DNA from 3 places in the Romboutsia hominis genome. Region 3 is predicted to be linked to each of the others. Evidence: riboswitches for the same ligand, from Rfam matches in the RefSeq annotation. Region 3 holds a riboswitch; each other region holds the start of a gene.
The links. Region 3 has a riboswitch for cyclic di-GMP ahead of FRIFI_RS12405 (SpaA isopeptide-forming pilin-related protein). Riboswitches for the same ligand answer to the same signal wherever they lie in the genome.
Positions count from the first base shown of each region.

Region 1: it holds a riboswitch for cyclic di-GMP, as region 3 does, so the genes downstream of both, FRIFI_RS01350 (NPCBM/NEW2 domain-containing protein) here and FRIFI_RS12405 (SpaA isopeptide-forming pilin-related protein) in region 3, are expected to answer to the same signal.
Region 2: it holds a riboswitch for cyclic di-GMP, as region 3 does, so the genes downstream of both, FRIFI_RS03600 (flagellar basal body protein) here and FRIFI_RS12405 (SpaA isopeptide-forming pilin-related protein) in region 3, are expected to answer to the same signal.

Region 1 covers NZ_LN650648.1:290,798-298,066, forward strand. Annotated here, with positions in the region: gene FRIFI_RS01345 (SagB/ThcOx family dehydrogenase) at 1-188, opposite strand, end outside; cyclic di-GMP riboswitch class I at 447-533, shown strand; gene FRIFI_RS01350 (NPCBM/NEW2 domain-containing protein) at 744-7,139, shown strand.
Region 2 covers NZ_LN650648.1:766,850-774,118, reverse strand. Annotated here, with positions in the region: gene fliG (flagellar motor switch protein FliG) at 1-459, opposite strand, end outside; gene fliF (flagellar basal-body MS-ring/collar protein FliF) at 476-2,038, opposite strand; gene fliE (flagellar hook-basal body complex protein FliE) at 2,061-2,378, opposite strand; gene flgC (flagellar basal body rod protein FlgC) at 2,394-2,798, opposite strand; gene FRIFI_RS03600 (flagellar basal body protein) at 2,803-3,126, opposite strand; cyclic di-GMP riboswitch class I at 3,580-3,661, opposite strand; gene FRIFI_RS03595 (CDP-glycerol glycerophosphotransferase family protein) at 4,580-6,058, opposite strand; gene FRIFI_RS03590 (class I SAM-dependent methyltransferase) at 6,124-6,648, opposite strand; gene FRIFI_RS03585 (NTP transferase domain-containing protein) at 6,922-7,269, opposite strand, start outside.
Region 3 covers NZ_LN650648.1:2,548,079-2,555,347, reverse strand. Annotated here, with positions in the region: gene FRIFI_RS12415 (B12-binding domain-containing radical SAM protein) at 62-1,819, shown strand; gene FRIFI_RS12410 (tetratricopeptide repeat protein) at 1,942-3,084, shown strand; cyclic di-GMP riboswitch class II at 3,182-3,264, shown strand; cyclic di-GMP riboswitch class II at 3,414-3,497, shown strand; cyclic di-GMP riboswitch class II at 3,647-3,730, shown strand; gene FRIFI_RS12405 (SpaA isopeptide-forming pilin-related protein) at 3,803-6,970, shown strand; gene FRIFI_RS12400 (bifunctional enoyl-CoA hydratase/phosphate acetyltransferase) at 7,107-7,269, shown strand, end outside.

The DNA.
Region 1 (7,269 bases), 780 kb from region 3:
CAATCTAGTACGTTAGGTTTAACTAAAATGTCTTTGCTTACAGGAGGTAACTCTATTAAATTAGAATTTGAATCATATTCTTTTTGGAAAGAAGGAGCGGGTATTCCTTTTTGTTTATCCGTTTTTATCTGTTTTAGTATTTCAAAATCAGCTTTGAAAAATTCTCTGTTTTGTGCAATTTTATCCATAGATGTCTCCTTATTAAAATGTATAAATTTTTACACTTATTATACCATATATATAAATATAAGTGGAAAAAGCCTAAATGGTAAAAATTTCATATCAGAAGCTTAATTACAGATAAAAATTAATAAATATTTTTGTGTAGTAATAATTAATATTTGCTTTAATAGAATATATTCAAAAATATATTAAAATTATTTTAAATTAAAAAAAACTATTTTAATTTATAAAAAATTATGTATAATTAATATAGATGACTAAAAATTACATATTAGCAAACCTAGAGAAATCTAGCGACGCAAAGCTAAAGGGGCTAAGGTAAAATTAGACTATGCCAGCCAGTTGCCAAAGAATTGATATTCTTTGTTTTTATAGAGTTATCTTATGATATAATTGTAAGATTGTTTTATAATGTTTACTTTAGATGGCAACTACCCTTTATAAAGGGTAGTTTTTTATTTAATAAAAACAACTATAGCTCTATAGCAAGACTATATTTTGAAATTTGGGGTAAAATATTTAGTTATTGTAAATTCATATAATATAAGAGGGAGAATATTATGAAGAAAAAGATAGCATCAATATTGGCCATATCTGTTATAGCAACAAACAGCACACCTGCTTTAAATGTTTTTGCTAACGAAGTAATAAAGGAAAAAGCATTAGCGATAGAGGAACAAGTTTCTAAAAGTATGACAGTTAGTGATTTTAAAATTAAGAACAATCCTAACTTCGCTAAGTATAATGAACTTTATAGAGTTGAGATACAGTCTATAACAAACAATGGAAGAAGTTACCCAGGAACTAAGATAGAAAATGCTATAGATGGAAAACTTAATACACATTGGGAAACATACACTAGAAATACAAATGAATTTAAAAATGAAGTAATTGTGGAGTTTAAAGATATAGCCGAGATAAATAGATTAGCTTATGCTACAAGACAAGACGGGGCTAAAGGTAAAGGATATCCTACTAGTGCAGAGATATATGTTTCAGAGAGTGAAATAGGTGAAGATTTTAAACTAGCAGGAAAAATAGAAGGAAGTAAAGTTACAGGTGGAATGGTTGAATTTAAATTTGATACTGTAAGAGCAAAGAGAGTTAAATTCAAATTCGTAGAAGCACATGACGAGTGGGCAAGTGCCGCAGAGTTTTGGTTCTATAAAGAGGATAGAATTCTAGATAAGATGGAAAGATTATTTACTAATGCAAACATGAATGAAGTAAGTAAAGAGTTTGCAACTCCTGAAGCATTAAACACTTTAGAGAAAGAAACTGAAGGACATCCATTCCGCGATAGCTTTAAAGAATATATAGATAATGCAAGACTTGTTCTAGAGAACAAAGAGGTTAACTTTATTGAAACTAAAGTATCTAAGTTATTAGGGTATGGAACTGAAAACCAAAAAGCTTATGATGACAAGTTTATGTTAGGTAAAGACCACATCGTTAATACACAAGTAAATGGTGGAACTTACTCTACAACAAAAATAGAATATATGTATGATGGTGACCCTAATACACATTGGGAAACAAACAGAAGCAATGGTAATGGTTTCACTAATGAAGTGGTATTCACTTTTGATGAAATAGAACAACTTGATAGAATAGCATTATTACCTAGAAGCGGAAATCAAAAAGGATTTCCTACTAAGTATGAAATATATGCTTCAGAAACTTCTCAAGGGGATACATTCAAATTAGTTTCTAGCGGTACTGCAGAAGTTACTAAAGACTTCATGCAATTTAAATTTAACCCAACAAACTTTAAGAGACTGAAGTTTGTATTTAAAGAGTGCCATGAAAATAGACCATTCATATCAGAAGCTAGGTTCTATAAAGAAGATGCTTTATCAGAGAAAATGGATAAACTATTTACAGACAGTAATAAGAATACAGTAAACCCTGATTTTGGGACTTTAGAGAAACTTACTGCTTTAGAGAATGAAGCGAAGGCACATCCTTTATACAGTAAGTTCAAAGAAGATTTAGATGATGCTAAACTTGTATTAGAAGGTAACGAGGTAACTTATGCAGATGCTAAAGTTTCGAAGTTTAAAGCTTTTGGAACTCCAGAGTTAGCAGAGTATGATAAGACTTATAAGATAGATAATAGTCATATAAAGAATATAACTACTAACGGTAGACATTGGTCAAATCAAACTATAGATAAAGCTATAGATGGTGATCCTAACACTAATTGGCATTCTGATGCTAGAAATAGCGAAACTCATACAAACGAAGTTATAATGACTTTAGACCAAATAAGAACTTTAGATAGAATAGTATATTATTCTCCGAGAGATAGAGGTTTCGCAGAGAAGTTCGATATCTATACTTCTAAGACTAGTGAAGGAGACACATTTACTAAAGTAACTAGTGGTAGTGCTTCAAGAACTGGAGACTCTATATCTATAAAGTTTAATCCAACTCAAGCTAGAAGAGTTAAGTTTGTTTATAAGCAAGGATATGAAGGTTGGGCTTTAGCGTCAGAGTTCGGATTATATAAACAAGACCAAACTCTAGATAAAATACAAAGGTTATTCACTGATGATACTATGTCTAAAGTAAGTGAAGAGTTTGATACAGTTGATAAATTAAAAGCTTTAGAGAACGAATGTAGTACACACCCATTCTTTGAAGACTTTAAAGAGGACTTATACAATGCAAGAGTTCTAATAGAACAAGGCAAGGTAGAGAGTTCTGTTGCTACAAGTAAGAAGTTTAATCATCTGGATAATGCGGAGTATGTAAAACAATTTAGAATACCTTACGAGAATATAAAGAGTATAAGTAATAATGCAGGGCAATATCTACAACAGCATATAAATAACGCGGTTGATGGTAATGTAGACACTTACTGGGAGACTAATAGAGGAAACGATAAAGAATGGTCTAATGAAGTAACTATAGAATTCAAACAACCTATAACTGTAGACAGAATAGCTTATGGTGCTAGACAGTCAGATAGAAAAGGATTTTTAGAGGAATTCGAGATATATGGTTCTAACGCTACTAAAGGTGATAACTTCCAATTAGTGGCTACAGGTAGAGCAGACAGTACTTCTGGTTTAGTTGAAGCTAAATTCAAACCTACAACATTTAAGAGAATGAAATTAAAGTGGGTTAAAAGTAACCAAAACTGGGCTACACTAAACGAAATAATGTTCTTTAAGAGAGATATAGTTTCAGATAAAGTTAATAACTTATTTACAAATGAATTAAAGAATGAGTTAAACCCAGAATTCAATTCATTAGAAGCTATTGAAGCTTTAGAGAAAGAAGTTAAAACACACCCATTAAAAGTAGAACTTATGGAAAGTATAGACATGGCTAAAGATTTAATTAAATCTCCTGATAAGAATAAAGGTCATGTTTATGAATTAGAAAGCAGAGGAGACGCTATAAAGGAAAGTCAAAAGAGAAAGGTATGGAATTTCAGAGATTGGCAACCTACAGGTTTAGCAGTTAAGTCAGGTGAAAAGATAACTGTGTATGTTGATACAGAACCAGGCGACCCAGTACCTAACTTAGTATTTAAACAAATGGATAGTAGACATAACGGTTTAGCAGATATAAGATTAACTAGAGGTAAGAACGAAATTACAATACCTGAGGTCGAAGTAAATGATATAAGACCAGGGACTGCTAAAGCAGGAGTATTATATGCTTCAAATCCTTATACTCCAGAGCAACAAGCAAGAAAGCCTAAGATAAGAATAATAGGTGGTGTAAGTTATCCTCAATTCGTAAAAGGTGTAGATAATGATGAACAGGTAATAAATGAGTTACGTGAATATACTGAGAAGTTAAAGAAAGATCCTAAACTACCTGATGTATTCGAAGTATTAGGAGATAAAGCTTTAGTAAACGTTAGAGCAACGTATGCTTTAGATTGGTATACAGAAAATAATAAAGTACCTAGTTATACAGCAGATAGATCTGACGAAGTAATAAAGGAAGCAATGAAGTTCTGGGGATTTGATGGTTCTAAAGATATACATTCGGACTTCAACTTTAGATATGTAACTATGCTTAAGAACTTAAGTGGTGGAGTATTCATGAATGCAGGAAACGGTATAACTGGATACAACCAAGGACAACAAGGTGGAGCTCTAAACGTTGACACTGGCTGGGGATTCATGCATGAATTAGGACACAACCTTGATACAAATAATAGAGCAATGCCTGAGATAACTAATAATATTTTACCTCTTCATTTCCAAATGATTAAAGGTGAAGCTAGTAAGATATCTCAACAAAACTTATGGGAGAGTAAAATATTCCCTAAAGTAAGTAAAGAAGATTATTCTAACAATGAGTGGTACCCTGCAAGTGACACTAGTTCATTAACTCATATGGCACCATTATGGCAATTACAACTATATGATAATACATTCTGGCCTCGTTTTGAGCAACAATTTAGAGAGAGAAACATAGGTGGTGGTGACTGGAATAACAAGCATGAAGCTTGGGCAGTTGTTGCATCAGATGTTCTTCAATTAGACTTAAAAGAACATTTTGCTAGACATGGTTTCTACGTTAATGAAGAGACTGCTAAGCATATGGCTCAGTACAAAAAGCCAGATAAGAAGTTATGGTATATAAATGATAATAAGTATCTGAACAAAGGTGAAGGTTTCAATAACGAGGTAGATTGTAAAGTTAAAGTTAAGACACAAGAGACTTCTGTTAAATTAGATATATCAATAGATAAAACCAATGCTAATAGTCTTCTTGGATATGAGATAATTAGGGATGGTAAAGTGATAGGATTTACTACTAAAGATACTTTCATTGACACTAACATAAATCCAGGTACTAATCACGAGTATAAAGTAGTTGCTTACGATACTCAATTAAATCCTTCTGAAGGTGTAGGCGTTAAGGCACATCAACCTATATTAGAAACAGTCGGAGGGTTGACATTAGCTTTAGGTGAAAATTTCAATGCTTTAGATTATGTTAAGGCAACTGATTACAATGGTAATAAATTGAAAGACATTAAGGTCACAAGTGATGTGGATACTACTAAGAAGGGTAACTACACAGTAACTTATGAGGTAACTGATAATGATGCAATTTCTAAAGAAACAATGAACGTTAATGTTGTTAGTAAATATGATTACTTATCAGATAGTGAGTGGAAGAGTGAACATACCGATTGGGGTAAACCATCACGTAATAACTCTATAAAGGGAAGAATTTTAGGAGAGATTAAAGACTACGATAAGGGAATAAGATTACATGCTAACGGAAATGTTGTTTATGATTTAGGTGAGCATAACTATGATAACTTTGAGGTTAAAGTTGGAGTAGACATGAACTTAGAAGCTCAAAATAATTCAAGTATAACTTTCAAGATTGTAGGCGATGGAAAGACTTTAGCAACAACTAAAGTATTAAAGCATGAGGATAATATGCAGTATATAAATGTTCCTGTAAAAGGAGTTAAAGAACTTAGATTAGAAGTTAACAATGGTGGAAACGGAAATACTTCAGACCACGGTATATTTGTAGAACCTAAATTAACAACTAATAATGCTAAACCTGAGTTAACTATACCTAAGTCTCAAACTGTTAAAGTTGGTCAAACTTTAGAAGACATAGTTGGAACTTACAAAGCTACAGATGCCGAAGACGGTGACATAACTGGTAATGTAGTCGTGACTGGACAAGACAAAGTTAACTTTAATAGAGTTGGTAACTATACTATAACTTATAGTGTAACAGATAAAGACGGCAATAAGGTAGAGAAGAGTAGAGTTATAAATGTAATAAACATGGAAGACTTTAAATACTTGAGTGACTTTGATTGGAAGTCTGCAAATTCAGGCTGGCAAAGTGTTAGGAAAGACAACGCAGTAAGTGGAAATAAGTTAAAACTTACTGGAGAAGATGGTCAAGAGGTTGTATATGATAAAGGAATTGGGACTCATGCAAACTCTACAATAGTATATGATTTAACAGATAAAAATGTAGACTTATTTAGTGCATTTGTAGGAGTAGACCGTGCTATGTATGGTTCAGTAGGTAGTGTACAATTTGAAGTGTATGTAGATGGTGAAAAAGTTTATGATAGTGGTTTAATGAATTCTAGAGATTCACAAAAGTTTGTGGATGTAGACTTAGCAGGAGCTAAAGAACTTAAACTAATAGCTAAAGATGGTGGAAACGGAATAGGTTCTGATCATGCTACTTGGGGAGATGCTAAGTTACATTATGTTAATACTGAAAGAGTTTATACTGAAGAATTAACTACTGCATTAGAAGAAGCTAAGAAGTTGGATAAGGATAATTATACAGACAAAAGTTATCAAGTTTTAGCAGACAGTATAGCTAAAGCTGAAGCATTATTAACAGAAGAGAAACCAAATCAAGAATCTATAGACGCTATGACAAAAGAACTTCAAGATAATGTAAAAGGTTTAATAGAAATAAATCTACAGGAAGTTGTTAATATTCCAGATAAATATTTAGTTAAATCTATACAAAATCAATTGGGAAAAACCGGAAATATAACTTTAGGTGATATGCGTAGTTTAACTACTTTAAGGTTATCTGGTGTTGTCGATTTAACAGGTATAGAGCATGCTAGAAACTTAGAGACTCTAGAAATGAGCTATAATGAAGTTAAAGATTTAAGACCATTAGCAAATCTAAAAAAACTTAAAACATTAGATGCAAAAGAGCAAATTATTGCAGTAGGAGAATTAACTCCATCTAATGGTAAAGTTGTAGTTGACTCTAAAGCATATAACAGAGAAGGAAAAAATGTAGCTAAAACTGTTAAACTTGTAGATAAAGATGGTAATACAGTAATAGAACAAGATGCTAAAGATGAGTCTGTTATAAGTATAGAAGGTTTACCTAAAGGTTTATATGGTGTTCATGTATTATTTGAAGACGAAGATTTTGATGGCATAATGATATATTTATTCAATATAAATTAAAAAAGTATTCAAAATATTACTTTTTTAACTATAGAAAAATCACTGCTTATTTTTAATAGGCAGTGATTTTTTTATATTTTATTAAACATATTGATTTATCTAAGCTAGTAATTGTTTTTAAAAGACCATT
Region 2 (7,269 bases), 1.3 Mb from region 3:
AGTTTGTGTACTTTCACCTTGTATACATGCTAATATCTGCTCTGGTTCAGCTTTTCTCGCTGCCATAAACAGTTTTGTATAAGCATCATATCTAATTCCTTCTATTAATTTATTAGCTCTTTGGTTTCCTAAAGCTCCATTAAGCAGTGATTTTGCATAGTCTATACCACCTTTTAACACAAATTCTTTTCCTTTATTTAGTTCTATAAATTCTTGGAGAATTTCTCTTCTTTCTCTTGCGTTGACAGTGTGTATATTAGCTATTTCTACACCGATTCTTTGTATTTTCTTATCAGATAGATTTTTAACTATATCCGCTGAAACGTCAGTCCCTAATGTCATTAAGAGTACTGCTGCCTTTCTAGCACCAGTAACTCTTCTCACTTTAGGTATATCACCTAAATCAAATGCATTTCCTGATTTAGTACTCTCTACTGATTTAGTAACTTCATTTTCCAAAACAAACTACCACCCTTTACTCATTTAACCAATTATTTATTAATTCTGTAACTTCTTCTATATTTTCTGAAGCGTATATCTTAACTTCTTCCTCTAAAGTCATATTATCTTCATCATCTTCTAAATTGTGTAGCCTATGTTTTTCCATTTCTTCTAGCTTTTGATTTATCATATCTATTTCATTAGATTCATCTATTTCATCAATTTCTTTAGATTTATTCTTTTTCTTAATAACAAATATAGCTATAAGTGCTATTACTATAACTAGTAATAATCCGGCTACTATATATCCTGTTGTTTTTAATAACTTAGCCACTTCATCTTCATCACCTAATGCATTTTTTAGATTCTTTTTAGCATTTGCTTCAAAGTCCATAGCAACAACTACTACATCATCGCCTCTATTTTTTTCTACACCAATGGTATTAGATACCATATCTTTAACGTCTTTAATATCTCCCGCATCTAATTTGCCATCTATAGCAACCGAAGCAGTTATTCTATTTAATTCACCTTGAGCCTTAACAGTTTTAATTTCTGTCTTTCCTACTTCATACTTTATATCTTCACTTTTACTTTCAGTAGTTCCATCATTTACATTGCCTTTATTATTCATATTGTTATCAACAGTACCACCTGTATTTACTGGCTCTGTAGATTTATTTTCACTTTTTGACTCACTTACTATAACCTTGTTAGGATCTATTATCGTTTGAGTTTTTTCATTAGTGTCAAAATTCAAATCAGCATTAACAGTTGCTCTTACTTTTCCCTCTCCAAATATAGGTTCAAGTAATCTAACTATATCTCTTTCTAATCCTTTATCTAGATCTCTTTCTGCCTTAGTTGCAATATCAATCCCATTAGAATTATCGCTAGAATTTGATTTTCCATTTTCATCAAATATTCCTTCTGATAATAAGACCATATTTTGGTTGATTACCTCAACATTTTGTTTCGGTATATTTGGTGTACTTGCGGATACTAAAGATATTATAGATTTAACTTGTTCTTGACTTAATTGTTCTCCTACATTTAAATCTACATAAACGGCTGCTTTTCCAGGTATGCTCTCTTTAGCAAATACAGATTCTTCACCTTCTGTTATATGAACTCTTGCATCTTGTACTTGCGGAAAAGTTTTTATAGTTTTTTCTAGTTCACCTTGAATCATTCTTTGTTTTTTTACCTCAAATTCTTCATCTGTAAGACCTAACGATGATCCTTCATCCATAAGTTCAAATCCTTTAGAACCATTTGAAACTTTTCCAGATAGTTCAAGTCTTAACTTATCTACCTGATCTTTAGGTACATATATACTATCGCCCTCTATTTTCGTTTCAATTTTTTCTTTTTCTAGTTCTTTAGTTATAACAGATGCATCATTTGAATCTAAACCCGAGAAAAGAACATCATATTTATTATCATTTTTATACTTAATTCCAAATATTATAGCTAATATAATTGCAATCACTCCAACTATAATGGCTATTTTCTTTTCTTTTCTCATTTCCTTAAATTTTTCTTTTCTTGTTTTTATAAAATCTTTTATTTTTTCTATTATCTCTTTAAAATTCATCTATCTGCTCCTTATTAAGGAATTACAATTGCACTCTATTAATTTCTTGGTAAGCATCATATAACTTATTTCTAATCTCAATCATAAGTTGCACTGACATTTGAGATTCTTGTGCTGATAGCATAACATCATGCATAGAAACATCTTCACCTTTTATAAGCGCTTCTATCTTTTCATTTGAATTTATAATACTATCATTTACCTTACCTATAGCATTCTTTATAACATCTTCAAATTGCTTGTCTGGCTTTTCATTTCCTTTAACTTTATATGTAGTCTTATTATTAATAGCATTAGAGAATATATCAGAATTAATATTTATATTGCTTATTCCTGTCATTTAACCACCTACTTTCTATCTACCTATCTCTAAAGCTTTAGATATCATATTTTTTTGAGCATTTAAAGTATCTACATTAGATTCGTAAGCTCTCGATGCACTTATAAGATCTGACATTTCAGCTAATAAATCTACATTTGGATATTCTACATATCCATCTTTGTCTGCATCAGGATGATTTGGTTCATATATTTTTCTGAGAGGAGATTTATCTTCTTCAATCTTTTTTGTTTTAACACCTAACATCCCTAATTTTTCATCATAATTTTCTTCAAAGCTAGCTACTTTTCTCCTATATGCTCCTCCATTTTTAGTTCTTGTAGTCTGCATATTAGCAACATTCGAAGATATTATATCCATTCTCATACGTTCTGCTGTCAGACCACTTGCACTAATTCTCATACCACTAAAAACACTCATTTATTTACCTCCCAGATATTATACTTTTTGTCATAGCGATTTTTATATTTGTAAGACTTACTAACGCATTATATTCTAATGTCGTAGCTGCTTGATTAACCTTCTCATGTTCAATATCAACGTTATTACCATCTTCTCTGACCACAGATTCCTTATCAACCTTTAACTTTATACTAGGAATTTCTAGTTTATTCTTTAAAGTATCTTCGAAACTAACATACTTTCTTTTATACCCTGGAGTATTTATGTTAGCAATATTTTCTGCAATGGCATTACTCCTTAAATGTGTAGCATCTAATCCCATTTTCATTAAATTATAGATTTCCATATTACTCTCCTCCATTAATTTTATAAATCAAAAAACCACTCTATAAAGAGTAATTTTGTATACTACATAGCATACTATCATTGCTAGAATTTGATTATTTTAGATATAAAATTAAATCAATATATTTATTATTCGTTTTCTTATATTTAATTTTCTTATCATTTTAATTGTAAACTTTTACTTATTTTTTTCTATATAATTTATACTATTACATAATTTTTCCTATAATAAAAAATGTAAGATACATAATGAACTTTGATAATATAATTGAATTATTAGATTTATTAAAATATTATTTCTTCAAAAAAAAATAACTCTAAAGAGAGTTATATAATATCAGCGTCGATAAATAGAGATGCATAATTTGGACACAAACAATCAAAATAATTTATATATTATTCATAATTCTCCAAAATTATAAACCTTATATATCGAAAACAAAAACACACAGTTTTTTGCAACTGGCTAGCATAGTTTCTACTTTAGCTCCTATAGTTTTGCGTCACTAGATTTCTCTAGCTTGCCTATTTTGTTTTTCGTTGTTTTTCGTTCTTTTTTTACACTTTTCGACATTTTTTTCCATACACTAAATATTATAGTATAATTACCATTTAATCAAGTTTTTATTTGTATTTTCTTACTATTTTTTTTCAAACTAATATTAAAAATACATTTAAACTTATTTGTTAAATCACAAAGTGTAATTTTATTTTATATTATATTTTATATTGTATTTTATATTATACGGCTGATATAATTAGAACTTTATATTTTTTATTAAAATAATACAAATTATGTATTAGACAATAAATTCTACATCACTAAAAATTTTTAACTTAAACATCCTTATTCAGATTAATTCATAAATATTATAAATTTAGATAATATTCCTATTTTTTTCAATTATGACTGTAATTTTATTTATAAATTCAAAATATTAAAACCAGAAAATTAAATACATTTATATCTATATTAGTTCCTAAAGATATTTTTGATATAAATATTGATTTAACACTCAATTATATTAATAAAATTTCTTATGATACTTATCTACCTTATTAATAAATCAAAGCTTATTATACTAACAAAATGTATAGTAAAGTTAGTTTTTACTTAGATAAATTTTATAACATTTGCAATATTAAAATTTATTCTTTCTTTAAAGAAAATTTAATATTGTGTTCATATAATATTATAAAAATTCATGATTTTGAAAAATGATTAAAGACTTTAGTAGTAATTTAACTACTTTTAATTTAGATTTATTTTATGAACTTATCGGGATATGTATAAAACTATTAATTATTATAAATACTCTTATAGTTAAAATTATATACCTGTTTTAATTAATACTTAATATTTTTAATAATAAAATACAAAAAGTCTTGTAAAAATAGTTACTTAATATAATAAGTTATTCATGACTTTTTGTATTTAATATCATTGTGAAATTTTAAAAATAATTATTTTCAATACACTGCTTTATATGTTTGTGAACTTGTTCTCCACAACTACCATCAATATTTGAAAGAACAGTATTTAGTGCATTAATTCTATTATCTTTTTTGTAATCTTTTTTATTGACTACTAAATCTATAAATTTATCTACAGTCATTTCATCTTCACCAACTATATAATTAGAAAATATATCAAATACTTTTTCATGATAGTATTCTCTGTTTAATTCTATGTCATATATTAAAACAGGTTTTCCTGTAGCCATATATTCAATTAATACAGAAGACCTATCTGTTATTAGTGCATCAGATATTTGAAAAGCTTCGTAATAACTAGGTGAATTATCAATAATTATATTTTCTGTATTTTTTGCTGAGCTTAATAACTCTTTATATCTTTTATAGCATTCTGGGGCTCTTGATTTAACATATGACAGCTCCAGTGGGTGAGGTCTATATATTAATCCATAGTTTAAATCATTTCTAATTTTATTAAAGACTTCTTCAACTTCATCTAATACTTTATCTCTTCCATTTATAACTTTCATTAAGTTTGTAGTCCATAAAAATACCTTTTTACCTTTAAATTTATTTTTATAATAGTCATTTGTAGTATTTGATTTTAGACTACTAACTAAAGCATCAAATTTAGGTGACCCAAGAGGCAATAATTTCTCTCTAGCTACCCCACTATATTCTGCAATGTCTGCAAATGCATGAGATTGTACAACAACTTTATCAAATTCTCTTGTTCCTATAAATGAGTAAAAATCTTTATAAAATGAAATTGGATAAGTACCTAATATTCCATAAGTAACATATACTAGCATATCTGTATATTTTTTTAAATTATAAGAAAAATAGTTGCTATCTACTCTAGTAGCATTATTATATTCATCATATTGATTGTGTATATATATAACATCTGGACTAATTTTTTCTAAATCAAATGTTTTATAATCAGTAATAGGTACATATTTAGGCAACATATCACCTTCATATGTAAATATAGCGTCCATATTCCCATTTCTATTATAAATTAACTTATAATATGGAATTGGTACTACATAACAATTACAATTTTCATCTTCTTTAGCTTCTTTCCAAATACTTTCAAGGCTATTCCACATAGATGCATTGTATGGCATAAAAACAATATTATATTTTTCCTTAATATTTTTATTTATAATATCTATCATATCATTTATCATATTAATAATTTCTTGGCAATCATAAAGTGTATCTGTATCTTTTGTTTTATTTAAATCTTTTAATTTTTCTAATATACTATTTGATAGATTATAAAGTCTACCGTCACATTTTTTAGCATTTTCAAAGCTATTTTTAACTGTATTAATAGCTTGTATACAAATTTCAGACATAAACTCATAGTCTGTATTTAAATTTTTAATTATATAAGAAATCCCTTCTATTGAGGTTTTTAAAATTTCTATTATTCTTTGTTTTTCATTCATTTTTAATCACACTACTTTCTATAAATCCAAGATTTAAATTGTAACTTTAGTTATAAGTTTATTGTTTAACCTCTATTTAAAATAAAATAGTGTCTCTCAGTTTCTTTGTATTGTTTTTTATCAGTTAGAAACATTTCATTTTCTATAATCTTAAATCCATTATTTATAAGAACTTTAAAAACATCTATGTATTCATCAATTGTTCTATATATAACATTATATTCACTATTTAATTCATTAGAGTAAAAATCACCTAGGGTTAATCTTTCTTTTGTAGCAATTGGTGATGCTATATATATCATAGCCTCTTTATCTAAGACTTTAAGTAAATTTTCAAAGCATATGTTAAATTCTTCATCATTTATATACATTATAAGACCTGCTAAAATTACTTTATTAAACGGGGCATTACTTTTTACAACCTCATTATCATATATATTTATAAAATCACATATTTGAAAATCATAACTATTATTACAACCTATTCTTTTTCTCGCTATATTAAGTAAATCTTCTGCAAAATCAGTACCTAAATAGTATTTACTATTTAATACTATCATTTCTGCTAATCTTCCTACTCCACAACCTATATCTAAAACTTTAGAATTTTTATCTATTTTTAATTTAGGTATTATAACCTCTTTTTCATACTCATCTAATAATTTTGCATATTCAGAATCATTATCGTTACATTTTACAGTTTTATAAGGATTATCTTCTGTGTACTTTTCTGCTCTTTTATCCCAAAATAGTTTTACACTTTTTTATTTATATTTATGTTTTCTTTATATACCCTTGTATTTTTTTTCGTCATCCCATTTCTCCTAGTTAAGGTTTGATTATAAATTCATATTTAACCGATTTTATTTGTATCCATTTTTATACCAATCTAAAGCTTTTTTATATTCATTCATATTATCTATTTCCTTTAAATTTACATGAACTACTTTTAAAGGTAAATTAGGTGTTATCATTTTATATACATGGTCATTTCCGCTATTAAGTTTATGTGCATATATTTTAAACAACCCAGTCCATTCATACTTTCCATGTTGTCTTGAAAAACTAACTGCATGTTCAGTTCCATCTATAAATTCAGTATCTATATATACTGGTTCATTAGTATATGGAGAACAAACACCTATTGCTTCTTCATCATCTTCTAATATAAATCTTTCGAGGTCTTCAGGTTTAAATAATACATCTCCATC
Region 3 (7,269 bases):
TAGTATTTTAACCTAAAATGTACAGAAAATCATAGCATAAATGAAAAAAGAGGTGAAATAATTGAAAATTTTATTAACAACGTTAAATTCAAAATTTATACATACAAATTTAGCAATAAGATATTTAAAAGAGTTTGTAAAAGACTTAGTAGAAGTAGATTTAAAAGAATATACAATAAATAATGATTTAGATTATATATTAAAAGATATACACAAACATGATTATGATGTAATACTATTTTCAACTTATATATGGAACGTAAACGATATAGTTAGATTATGCCATAATATAAAGAAAGTAAAGCCAAGTATAAAGATAGCTCTAGGTGGGCCAGAGGTAACTTATGATAGCGAAAGCTTTATGGAAAAGCACTCATTTGTAGACTATATACTTTATGGAGAGGGAGAATTAGTTTTTAGAGATTTGGTAATGTATCTAAAAGGACAAAAATCTTTAGAAGATGTAGAAGGTATAGTTTATAGAAATAACGATGAGATAGTTGTAACTAAACCTAAGGAATTATTACAAAATCTAGATGAAATACCTAGTCCTTATGATCATTTAAATCCAGCAGAATATGAAAATAGAATTGTTTACTATGAAACATCTAGAGGGTGTCCTTTTAATTGCCAATACTGCTTATCTTCAACACTTGAAGGATTAAGATATTTTAGTATAGATAGAGTAAAAAAAGATTTAAAGGCATTAATAGATGCAAGGGTATCTCAAATAAAGTTTATAGACAGAACTTTCAATGCTAACAAGAAGTTTGCACAAGAAATAATGAATTTCCTTATGGAAAATGACAATGGTTATACAACATATCATTTTGAAGTCACAGCACACTTATTAGATGAGGAAACATTAAACTTCTTAAAAGATTGCAAAGAAGGGTTATTCCAATTTGAAATAGGAGTACAAAGTACAAACCAGAAAACTCTTGATGCAGTTGGAAGAAGAGATGATTTTGAAAAATTATCTTATGCAGTTAAAAAAGTAGCATCGTATAGAAATATACATCAACATTTAGATTTAATAGCGGGACTTCCATATGAAGATTATGCAAGCTTTGAAAATTCATTTAATGATGTATTTAATTTAGGTATAGAGCATATACAATTAGGGTTCTTAAAGATGATAAAAGGAACTGGTATAAGAAATACTGCAAAAGAACATGGATATAGATACAAAGATTATACACCATATGAAGTATTATATAATGATTATATAAGTTATAGCGAAATGATAAAGTTAAAAGATATAGAAGAAATACTAGAAAGATACTATAACTCTAAAAACTTTGTATTGTCAATGAGATACATAATACATAATTATTATGAGCAAAGTCCATTTAAATTCTTTGAAGAATTTGCAACTTACTTTGATGAAAATGGGTATTTTGATGTAGCACAAGGTAAGAATCAATTATATAAAATATTATTAGATTTCTACAACGATAAGATAAATGATAAAAATGAATTATTTAATGATATATTAAAGTATGATTATATATCATTAGGTAAAACTTCAAATTTACCTCAAATATTCAATAAAGAAGATGTAGAAGATTTTAAAAATAGATGTCATATGTTCTTACAAAATGAAGATAACATATTAAAATATATACCACAGTTTGAAAATAAACCAGCTAAGCATATAATAAAATATGTTCATTTTGAACCATTTAGATTCGATATATTAAAGTTAAAAGAAGATATACATGCTGATATAAAAGAGATAAAAAATATAATTTTATTTGTCTATGATGATGATAACAAAGTTTTTGAAAAGTCAAAGTCATATAGTGTTAACATATAATATTAAATGCTAATTATTACATATTGGTATTATATATTATGAAAACATATCACATAAATTTTTAATGGGTATAAACATTAATAGATTAAAAATTATTATGTGAAGTTACAAAGGAGGAAAAAATGAAGTTTAAAATAGAAAAGTATTTATTAAAGAAAACAGAAGAATTATCTTTTATAACTATAAAACATGGTGGAGAATTTAACTTAGAAGGTTACACTATACCTAAGGGTGGATTAGATGTACCTATAAAAAATGAGGTATTAGTTAAAGGAATAAAAGAAAAGACAGCACAAGATAAGATAAATACAATGTCTATAGCAGATGCTATGATATATATAATGGGTATTGATAGCCAATTTAAGTATAATGAAGAATACAGAAAATTTTTAGATGCTTTTAGCAAAAAAGTAAATATAAATATAAAAGAATATATGGGCTATATGTCTAAAAAATACTTTGATATTGGTGAGATAACTGATTCGTTAATATACTTAAAAGCTATGATAAGTATGTATCCAAATGACATAGATGGATTATATCATTATTCAATAGTTTGCCAGGAACTAGCAAAGCAGTATCAAAAAGATATGGACAAAGAAGCTATGAATAAGTTTTTATTAGAAGCCTTAGAAAAGTTGGAAATGGTTATACAATTAGATGAAAACTTTGCTTTAGCTTACTATCATTTAGGATACCATTACTACAATCAAGGTCAATATTTAAAGGCTAGAGTTATATGGGAAGAAGCACAAAAATTAGGGTTAGATGCAGACTTAATGGCAGAGGTTCAAGAAAATATAGGAAAGATGGACTTTAAAGTTCAATATGAAGAAGGTTATAATTTAGTATTCCAAGGAAAATGTGAAGAAGGACTAGAAAAATTATTACCTCTTGAACAAGATCATCCTGATTGGTGGAACTTATTATTTATGATAGGATTAGCTTATAAAAATATGGGTGAATTTGAAGAAGCTAAGAAATATTTTGAAAAAATACTTATAACTAAACCACATCAAGTAGATACAATGGTTGAACTAGGCCTTTGTGAAGCTAGTATGTTCAATATAGATAAAGCTATAGAACACTTTGAACAAGCAGCTAAAATAAAAGAAGATCCAGAAATATTATGCAATTTAGGGATGGCATATCTAAACAAAGGTGATATAGATGATGCTATATATTATATAGAAAGAGCTTATGAATTAGATCCACAAGATGAAATTACAGTGGCATGTTTAAGAGAACTTGATAAATATAGATAAAAAATAAGTTAAAATTTACTATAAAAAAATCTAAAATTGACTTTAACTAAATTAAAGGGTATAATAAATCACTGAGATTATATAATTATATTCAAAAGTTAAAATTAGGAGCGAAGAAGTATACCTTGTATATGGGCACTTGAGGTATATGGAGTTAATAGTGCAACCGACTATTCAGATAATATTTAAATATTATTCGAATAGTCTTTTTTATTTTAAGATACAAGTTTATTGATAAGATATTAATGAAAATTAAATGAAAGCTAACAATTTTATATAGCATAAATGCGAACAAATTAAAATAATTAAAAGGACATAAATACATATAAGCTAAAAATAGGAATGAAGAAGTATACCTTGTATATGGGCACTTGAGGTATATGGAGTTAATAGTGCAACCGACTATTCAGATAATAAATCATTATTATCTTGAATAGTCTTTTTTATTTTAAAATAAAAGTTTATTGATAAGACATTAATGAAAATTAAATGAAAGCTAACAATTTTATATAGCATAAATGCACACAAAGCAAAATTATTAAAAGGGCATAAATACATATAAGCTAAAAATAGGAATGAAGAAGTATACCTTGTATATGGGCACTTGAGGTATATGGAGTTAATAGTGCAACCGACTATTCAGATAATAAATCATCATTATCTTGAATAGTCTTTTTTATTTTAAAATAAAAAGATTTAAAAAGGGTGGTGAAATTTATTGAAAAATAAATACAAGTTAGGAAAAAAAATAATATCGATACTTACGTCAGTACTAATGGTTATAAATGTGTTAATTAATACACATTTTGCGTATGCTGAAGAAGTTAAGACAGATAATCAAGGGGATACAATAGAAGTATCTATAACATGTGATAAAAAAGAGATTGAGCCTGGAGAAAAATTGAATTTTAAACTAGAGTATAAGGCTAAATATGGTCCAGGGAGTATAAAACCAGGTGATACTATAGAATTTGAAATGCCTAGTTGGCTTGAAAGATTTAGCTTTAAATTCCCCCCAGAGCATTTTAAAAGTGTACAAATGGAAGGTAATAAAGTAGTAGCAACTTTTGGGGATGATGTTTATGATGCAATAGGAGGATATGTTAATGTATCAGCATATGCAGATAAAACGGAAGAAGTAGATAATCAGAAGATAGAGGTATGGATTGATGGAAAACCAGTTACTAGCATAGAAATAGCTATAAAACCATCTAATGAAACAGAGCCTATAATAGATAGACAGATTCTTAAAACTATAAATAATTATGACCATGTAGATTCAGATGGAAATACGGTAGGAAATATATATTATCCAGTACTAGGAAAAACTCAACAATATAGAGTATATGTTAATGAGAAATTTTCAAATATATCAAATGCAGTATTAACAGATAATATGCCTGAAGGAATGGAGCTTATACCAAGTTCTGTAAATGTAATTAAAATAGAAAGAGATAGCGCAGAAACAGATGTCACAGATAGCTTAAATATAAGCAAATCATCTAATAGGCTTAGTATAAACTTTGGAAATATTAAAGATAAATATATTGTAACTTATAAGACAAAGATTACTCAAAATTTGAGTTCTTATAAGAATACAGCAGTATTTAATAAAAGCGATGGTAAGTTAAATAGTACTGTTATATTAAAACAAAAAAATGAAGCAAAAGATGTTATAAGTAAGTATAGTTATACCTCTGCTAAAAATTCAGAAGGTAAAAATGTAGCATCTATGAACGAAAATGTAAGATATAGAATAGATATTAATGAAAATAGGTCAAATCTTAAAAATGTAACTTTAAATGACTTTACACCTAAAGGAATGGAACTTTTAAAGGACAGTATAAGTATAGGTAAATACAATAAAGATGAAAGCTTTGAGTGGGTAACAGATCAATTTAAAGATAAAATAAACACTAATAATGGAAATTTAACTATAAATTTTGGAAACGTAGATGATTACTATATTGTTTGTTACGACATGAAGATTACAAATGTTGAAGATTCATACTCAAATACTGCAAAGTTATCATACAATGGAACTAGAAATAGTGTTGATGATACGGTTAAATATGAATACAATGCAGGAGCTATAAATGCTCACAAATCTGTTGATAAGACTAAATTAGAAAAAGATGATGACCAAAGTGTTGTATATTCTATAAACTTTGAGAGTTTTGGTGTATTCCAAAAGGGATATATAGATTTAGTAGATAAATTAGATCCGAACGTAAAGATCGTAAAAGTTGAAGTTCCAGATGCTTTTTCTAGTAAAATAGATAAAGCAAATAATACAGTCAATATTATCAATGATAAGGGACAAATAAATTACAAAGAAAATTTAGAAGTAAAAATATATACTGATTTTAGCAATGTAAAAGATGGAACAACTGTATCAAATATAGCTAAAATAAATGGTAATCCAAGTAATAAAGTTGAAACTAAAAAGGGATATGCTTTTGAAGCTATTAAAGTTGATAGTGAAAATAAGGAAAGTAAGCTTAGTGGAGCTATATTTAATCTAAAAGATTCTAATAAGAAAGTTATAGGAAAATTAACTAGTGATGAGAATGGATTAATTAAATCAGATGTAGATAATGTAGGAACATATTATTTACAAGAAGTAAAAGCTCCAGAGGGATATTCAGTAGATGGAAAAGACATAAAGTTTACTATAGAAAAAAGTGATATAGGAACTGTTAAAAATATAGGAACTATAACAAATGAGAAAACAAATGGAGAAGTAGAAATAAAGAAAGTAGATAAAGATAATACAAGTAAAGTGTTACCAGGAACAGAGTTTGAAATACAAACACAAGATGGGCAAAAGGTAACAACGATAATAACTGGAAAGGACGGAATAGCAAGAGCAAGTCTAAAGCCAGGAAAGTATAAAGCAGTAGAAACAAAAGCATCCAAAGGATATATATTAACAAATGAAGTACAAAACTTCGAAATAAAGTTTAATCAAAAGGAAGATGCAAAATTAGTATTTGAAAATGAGAAGCAAGAAATTCCTACTGAAAAAATTAACAATAAGTTAAATGAATCAGAGAATAAATCAAGTGGAGAAGTAGAAATAAAGAAAGTAGATAAAGATGATACAAGTAAGGTGTTACCAGGGACAGAGTTCGAAATCCAAACACAAGATGGGAAAAAGGTGACAACGATAATAACTGGAGAAGACGGTATAGCAAGAGCAACTTTAAAGCCGGGAGAATATAGAGCAGTAGAAACAAAAGCATCAGAAGGATATGTATTAACAAATGAAGTACAAAATTTTGAGATAAAGCCTAATCAAAAAGAAAATATAAAATTAGTTTTTGAAAATAAGAGGGAAGAATTGCCTGTAAAAGATACTAATAATAAGCAAAGTGAATCAGAAGATAAATATAATAATGATAATAAAGTAGTAGATGAAAAAACAAATGGAGAAGTAGAAATAAAGGAAGTTGATAAAGACAATCCAAGTAAAATGTTGCCAGGAACAGAGTTTGAAATCCAAACACAAGATGGAAAAAATGTGACAACAACAACAACTGGAAAAGACGGAACAGCTACAGTAAGTCTAGAACCAGGCAAGTATAAAGCAGTAGAAACAAAATCATCAGAAGGGTACCCATTAACAAATGAAGTACAAAATTTTGAGATAAAGCCTAATCAAAAAGAAAATGTAAAATTAGTTTTTGAAAATGAGAAAGATGAAGTGTCTGAAAAAAATACTAATAGCAAGACAAAGGAATTAGAGCATAAATATAATAATGATAATAAAGTATTAGATAAAACTACTAATACTCCTAAAACAGGAGAAGAATCTATAATAGGATATATTGCATTAGTTATATTAGCTTTAGTGGGGATTGTATTTATAAACAAGAGAAAGTAAATAAAAAAATAGTATTAGTGTATTATGCTAATACTATTTTTTTAATTTTATAGAATATTTAGACTATACTACTAGAAAACTATTTTAGTACTAAATGTGATATTATTTAAATATATATAACAAGGGGGAGTATGAGATGATAAAAGATTTACACGATATGTTAGACAAACTAAAGCAAGAAGAAAAAGTAATACTTTCAGTTGCAGCAGCAGAAGATAGAGAAGTTTTATTAGCTATAAAGGATGCAGTTAATAAAGAAGTTATACAACCTATATTAGTAGGACAAGCAGATAAAATAA